DNA from 2 places in the Thioalkalivibrio sp. ALJ15 genome. Region 2 is predicted to be linked to the other one. Evidence: predicted binding sites of a transcription regulator. Region 2 holds the regulator's gene; the other holds the start of a gene.
What was found. The regulator FliA, encoded in region 2, starts transcription of late flagellar genes. The targets are predictions, from matches to a motif close to GCTAAAGTTNNNNNNNNNNCNGCCGATA.

Region 1 (3,314 bases), on a different contig from region 2:
GCCGTCCCGACCAAGTTCAACGACTTGAAGGATATTCTTCAGGTGAAAAAAGAGGCCGCATCGAGCGGCCTTTTTTGTGTCTGGAGTGAGGGAAGAGACTGGCCTCGTCTGTTACTCCATCGAACGCCGGCGCGCCTCGCGCTGATAGTGCAGCAGGGCGATGTTGAACTGCCGCTCCAGCCACTGGTTCATGCCGGTGACCTGGAAGCCGGCATACACGTATCCGTCGCGCGGGCTGCGACGGCGATTGGCCAGACGCAGGTCGCCGCCCAGGCGTTCGCCAACTTCGGGCAGTAGCAGGTTCTCGAAACGCATCGGGGTCCCGATCTCGATTGTTTCGACCCAGTCTTGTGGTACCTCCACGCACATCCCCTGGGCCGAAAGATCGGCCAGGTCCCCGATACCGGGCTCTTCCCATTCGCGGTACTGCAATTCGACGCGCGGGCGCTCGCTGATCGGGATATGGACGCGAAAGGTCTCGCGTCGCTGGAGATATTCCAGGGTCTCGGGATAGGGGCAGACGTAAAGGGCCCCGGCGTCCTCGCGTTCGATGCGCGAGACGGCGGTGGAGAAGCGTACGGCCACCCCGCGCAGGCTGGCGAATACCCGCATGCCAGTGCCTTCCTGGGCGTGGCGATTCGCTTCGATGGGCGTGAGTTCGTCGAGGAAGAGCTCGCGTGCACCGGAATCAAGGCGAACCAGCGCGGAGTTGTACAGCGGGCCATCGTCGTCGAGGCGGACGTTGACGAGGGTGAGCTTGTGATCCAGATCCTTGAGGATGCCGGCAATCCGCTCCGGCTTGTCGACGATGTAGTCGGTCTCTTCCATGCGTGGCGTTGTTGTAATTATTGGGCCAAGCCGCACGGTACTGCCGAGCGGTCCGGAATGCCAGCCCCGGGTGTGAGGCGGAGAAGGGCGGAGAGGTGTCGCGCAGAGCGCGCGCGGGTCATGCGCGGGTGATGCGCCGACCGGTACGGCTGCCGGACTGGGTGCGGCCGTAGGGGTCGTAGGTGGGAGCCGGGCCGGGTTCCTCGCCGCGCAGGATCTGGATGGACATCTCCACGCGACGACGGTCGCGATCGATCAGTCGGGCATTCCCCTGGTTGAGGGTATTGCAGCGCTCCACCGAGCGGCGTAGCGCCTGCCAGTGGTCGTCCAGCTCGGCGCCTCCCTCGAGCCGACCGAACAGCCGTGCAAGTCCCTCGGGCGTATACGTTTCGCCGGCGGCCTCGATCGTCTCGCGCTGTCGCCGGCTTTCGGTTTCGAGTTCCTGCAGTAGCGTCTGCTTCTGGGCCACGACTTCGCGCAGGGTCTCGGCGGCCCGTGATTCCACCGCCCGGGTCTCCTGCAGCAGGATGTCCTCCATCTGGTGGCTCAGCCGAATCGAGGCCTCCAGCGAGCGGAGGAAGGCGTGGCGTTGTTCGGGCGACATCGTCGGGTCTCTGTTAGCGCAACAGGCTTTCCAGCTCGATCATGCGATCGGCTAGCTGTTCGTTGTCTACCGGGTACTGACCGTTGGAGATGGCCTCGCGCAGCTCGGCGACTCGCGCCTCGTCGAACGGGGCGTTGCTGGCGGCCCCGGAGGCGGCGTTCATTGCCTGCGCCGCGCCGGTCAGGGTGACAGAGTCATCCTGACGTACGGGTGAGGATGCATTGCCCTGGGCGCCTGCGTCGGGGCGAGAGGTCTCATCGCGGCCCTTCACGCTCGAGCTGTTGCCATCCGGGCGCAGGCCGGGGGAGTTCGGGCCTTTGATATCCATTATTCGGTTTCCTGTTTTTGCAATTCTACTGCAGGGGTTAGCGGCAGCACCGGCTGAAACTGTAGCCCCTTGAGCTGTGAATTTTCGATTCGCTTCACAGTTTGTGGATGGTGACGAGACACACCGCCATTCTACAGGGCAACGCGTACATGTCCGGACTCGAGCACCTCGCCTTCCACGACGCGTCCGGACGAGGTGTTCTTCACGCGGATGCGATCGCCCAGGATGCCATTCTCCAGCGCCTCGCCCTGCATGCGGATCACCACCGAGCCGTTCTCGGCCAGGATGGTGACGCGCTGGCCGCGGCTGACCACCTCGCGCTGGGTGACGTGCTGCTGGCCCAGGATCTGACCGGGCCGGATGTTGCGCCGGGTCTGCAGCCCCACCAGTTCGCCCTTGTTCTCGAAATAGCTCCCCGCATGGCGAGAGGTCTGAATTCGCTTGGTGCGCAGATCGCCGGGGAGGATCGTGTGCTGGCGTCGCAGGCTGCGGCTGGCGACCAGCACCTCGGCGTAGCGCTCGACCGTGACTGGCACATAGATCGACCAGCTGACGGGGGTCTCGCACTGAACCTGTACCGCCGTATTGCCATCGCGTCGCCCGCCGGGCGGGAACCGGGTCTCCAGTGCCTCGCTGCATCGGGCCAGGCGCAGGCGGTTGTCCAGCCGGCCGATCTGAATCTCTACCGCTTCGTCGCCTGGTGTGAGGTTCAACTCCTCCTGGATGAAGCGCTCCGCCGCCAGGCGGATGTTTTCCACTGCCTCGATCTCGGCCTGTGCCGCAATGGAGACCAGGGCCAGAACGACGCCCATGGCGGCCGAAAGCCACCAGGAGCGAATGGAAGGTTTGCGTGCTGACTGGTTCATTGGTCTGGATGCGCGTCGGCTTGTCAGGACTCGAGAGGTTTGCAGAGACGTGCAAGCAGAAAACATGCCAGGCAATCAGGAGCGTACCCTCAAGAGTCACAGCGGCCGGCCGTTATCGGGTCTAGAACGCGTGCAATCGGCATGCGACGGCGGTTTGTGGCATGACAGCGTCGGTCTGCGGGGTGCACACTGGGGCCGGCGAGTCGAGGTGGCTGGCCGCTGGGCGAGGGGGAGAGCAGGACAATGAGTCAATTCATTGACGATGTGAATCAGCGCACCCAGCTGGTGGGGCAGAACCGTATGGAGCTGCTCCTGTTTCATTTGGGGAGCTCGCAGACTTTCGGTATCAACGTATTCAAGGTGCGCGAGGTGATCCCGTCGCCGCCGCTGCGGCAGATTCCCGGATCGCTGAGTGTGGTGCGTGGTGTGGCTACCCTGCGTGGCGGAACCGTCCCCATCATCGATCTGGCGCGCGCGATGGGGCTGCGTACCGCCGTGGGCGAAACGGGCGACCACAAGGTGGTGGTGACCGAGTTCAACCGGTCGGTACAGGGGTTCTGGGTGTCCGCGGTCGACCGGATCGTCAACGTTAACTGGGAAGACGTGAAGTCCCCGCCTCGTGGGACCGGGCGCGAGTCGTTTCTGGTGGCGGTCACCGAGATCGACCACAAGCTGGTCGAGATCATTG
Region 2 (3,314 bases):
AGGCTGGACAACAGATCGTCCACCTCGTCCTGTCCTTGAACGACATCCTGGCCGGAATCTTGAGTCTTCGGCACTGCTGGCCCGTGTCCACGCCGATCGCCCTCACGCCGCTCGGCATCGTCATCCAGCGTCTTCTCCGCAGCCTCGACCGTCTCCATACGCCCGCTGGACAGCCGAATCAGCGTGACCAGGTTCTCCTCCAGGTCGGTCACGAGCTGAATCACGCGCCGGATCACCTGCCCGGTAATATCCTGGTAGCTCTGCGCCATCAGAACCTCCGACAGCAGGCGGCGCAGCTCTTCGGTATCGTCGTTGGCCTGAGCAAAAAACTCGTCCAGCTCACGAGCGAATTCCCGGAACTCGTCGACCGAGAGTTGCCGATTGCGAAAACGGGTCCACTTCGCCGTCAGTTGGCCGGCCTGCTGGCTGAACGATTCGGCAATGGGGAGACTCGTCTCGATCGCGGTCAGGGTCTCGTGCGCGGCCTTCTCGGTCATCGTGACCACATAATTGAGACGCTCGCGGGCATCCGGGATCTCGGCCTGGGTCAACTCGACCAGCCGCGAATCCCCCCGGAAGCTTTGCAAGGCCTCGTGCAGGTCGCGCGTAAGCTTTCCGAGCTCGTCGAAGAGTTCCCGGTCGTAGGGGCGCGCCAGATCCTGGATCAACGCGCGCGCGGCCACCTCATCCCCTGCCTCCAGAACCTGCACGAGCTCCCGCGCGCGAGCGATTTGCTGCTCACTGATCGATTGTTCTTGGTCTGTCATCCAAAGCCCCTTGCTCGCTCCCCATCCCGAACGTGATGACCGGGATCGATCCCCCGGCCATCCATTTGTCTGGACTAGGGGACTTCGACACCGAATCCCAAACTAGCCTTGGGATTCAATGCGTTCGAATATTTTGTCGATCTTTTCCTTGAGGGTTTCCGCAGTAAAGGGCTTCACCACGTAGCCGTTCACGCCCGCCTCGGCCGCCTCGACGATCTGATCCCGCTTGGCCTCCGCCGTCACCATCAGCACCGGCATCGTCTTCAGCTTCTCGTCGGCACGAACCGCCCGCAGCAGGTCGATGCCCGGCATATTGGGCATGTTCCAGTCGGTAATCAGAAAATCGAAGTCGCCGTTCTGGAGCATCGGCAATGCCGTGCTGCCGTCATCGGCCTCTTGGGTGTTGTTGAAGCCAAGATCACGCAACAGGTTCTTGATGATCCGTCGCATCGTGGAGAAGTCGTCCACGATGAGAATTTTCATTCCCTTGTCCACAGGTCACTCCGGGATAAATGATTCATATGAGTACTAGAGCTTGGCCTTCAGAATAACTGCAAAGCCTCGCCGTCTTCGAGCCAGGAGCCCAGGCGCGCGCGCAGTCGGATAACGGCCTGACTGCGGATCTGGCTGACGCGCGACTCGGTCACCCCGAGTACCGCGCCAATCTCGCGCAGGTTGAGCTCCTCGATGTAATAAAGCGACAACACCAGACGTTCGCGTTCGGGCAAATCGCCGAGCGCGGCGGCCAGCTCCTCGCGAAACTCCCCGGCCTCGATCGTGCGCGAGGGCGAGGCCTCCTGCCCCTCGATCACCCGGTCCGCATCACCATCGGTGCCGCCCAGATCATCCAGCGCGAACAGATGGGCGCCGGCATGGTCCTGCAGCATCGAGTAGTACTCGTCGATCGGGACCTCGAGTTCCTCGGCCACCTCGACCCCGCGCGCCGCACGTCCCTCCCTGGCCTCGACCGTCTGGATCGCCTCGGCGATCTTGCGGCTGTTGCGGTGCACCGATCTCGGGGTCCAGTCACTGCGGCGTAACTCGTCGATCATCGCGCCACGGATGCGAATCCCGGCGTAGGTCGCAAACGTCGCGCCCTGCCCGCCCTCGAATTGCCGCGCGGCCTCCAGCAGGCCAATCATGCCGGCCTGGATCAGGTCATCGACCTGGACCGAGGAAGGGAGGCGAGCCATCAGATGGTGCGCGATGCGGTGCACCAGCTCGATATGTTCCGCGACGCGCTGCTCGTGGCCGGCTGCGGCCACGTTCTCGTATCCGTGGAGGCGATTACGCGTCGCCATCATGCGCTCTGCAGCATCCGTTCGACGAAAAACCCGACACCACCATCGGCACCACGGGCCACCGGCCAGCGGTCGACCGCACGGGCGAGTTCGGTAAAGGCCTTGGCCGCCGGGCTGCCCGGATATTGCTGCACGACCGGTGCCCGTTTCTGGACGGCCTTGCGCAGATGCTCGTCCATCGGGATGTAACCGGCGAGATCCAGGATGACTTCCGGCAGGTAGTTGTCGCAAACCGTGGTGAGTTTCTGCAACAAGCGCTCGGCGCCCGCGCGGTCCTGGACCATGTTCGTGACCAGCCGGAAACGCCGCATGCCATGATCGCGATGCAGCACCTTGATCAAGGCATAGGCATCGGTGATGGACGCCGGCTCGTCGCAGACGACAACCAGGGTCTCCTGGACCGCCCGGCAGAAGGTCGTGACGGATTCCTGCAGGCCCGCTGCCGTATCCACCACCAGCACATCCAGCGGCTTGGAATAGGCGCTGAATGCCTGGATCAAACCGTTGTGCTCGAGCTGCGTGAGATTCGCCATCGCCGCGATCCCCGAGGCCGACGGGATGACCTTGATCCCCTCCGGGCCCTCGATCAGCACATCCTGGAGGTCGTTCACCTGTCCGGTCACCAGGTCATGCAGGGTGCGCTCGGGTCGCAGTCCGAGCAGCACATCGGCATTGGCCAGCCCCAGGTCGGCATCAAACAGCATGACCTCGCGGCCCAGCCGCGCGAGCGCCACGGACAGGTTGACCGACACATTGGTCTTGCCGACGCCGCCCTTGCCGGAGGCAACCGCAATGACCTTCAACGGCTGATTAGTGCGTGGCATAGCGTCCTTTCCCCACCGGATGGATCATCTCCAGAACGCCCGCATCCTGAGTACGGCGCGGCGACGGCGCATTGCGGCCGGCATTCGAGAACTCCGCCAGGCTTGCATCGGTCCATCGTTCATCGCGGGAGGATCGACGCGCGGGGCCGCGCTCTTCGCCGAGCGCCCGCCGGGTCAGATCGCCCGTCTCGACCCGGTGGAAGTCTTCGGCAATCCGCTGTCCATCGCTGACAAACGTGAGCCCAAGGTGTTGATCGAGCAATACCGACAACGTCTCCCCCAACTGTTCGGCTTCGTCGAGTTTGGTCAGCACCAGCGCCGATGGCTCCGTCTTCCGGAACGCATCCAGCACCCTTCGCAGCGCCGCCGCCTGAGTGGTCGCGGAGACGACCAGCCAGCTCTCGCGCCGGACATGGTCCGGC

Region 1: a site for FliA is predicted at 1,799-1,826, ahead of flgM (flagellar biosynthesis anti-sigma factor FlgM). Genes of this name have one in related genera too.

What each region holds. Positions count from the first base shown of each region.
Region 1 covers NZ_KB912057.1:105,574-108,887, reverse strand. The annotation lists tRNA gene G015_RS0104145 (tRNA-Pro) at 1-13, shown strand, start outside; gene G015_RS0104140 (flagellar brake protein) at 112-828, opposite strand; gene G015_RS0104135 (flagella synthesis protein FlgN) at 947-1,432, opposite strand; gene flgM (flagellar biosynthesis anti-sigma factor FlgM) at 1,446-1,760, opposite strand; gene flgA (flagellar basal body P-ring formation chaperone FlgA) at 1,892-2,626, opposite strand; gene G015_RS0104120 (chemotaxis protein) at 2,870-3,314, shown strand, end outside.
Region 2 covers NZ_KB912059.1:406,282-409,595, forward strand. The annotation lists gene G015_RS0111130 (protein phosphatase CheZ) at 1-767, opposite strand, end outside; gene cheY (chemotaxis response regulator CheY) at 870-1,250, opposite strand; gene G015_RS0111140 (RNA polymerase sigma factor FliA) at 1,310-2,071, opposite strand; gene G015_RS0111145 (MinD/ParA family protein) at 2,068-2,892, opposite strand; gene flhF (flagellar biosynthesis protein FlhF) at 2,879-3,314, opposite strand, start outside.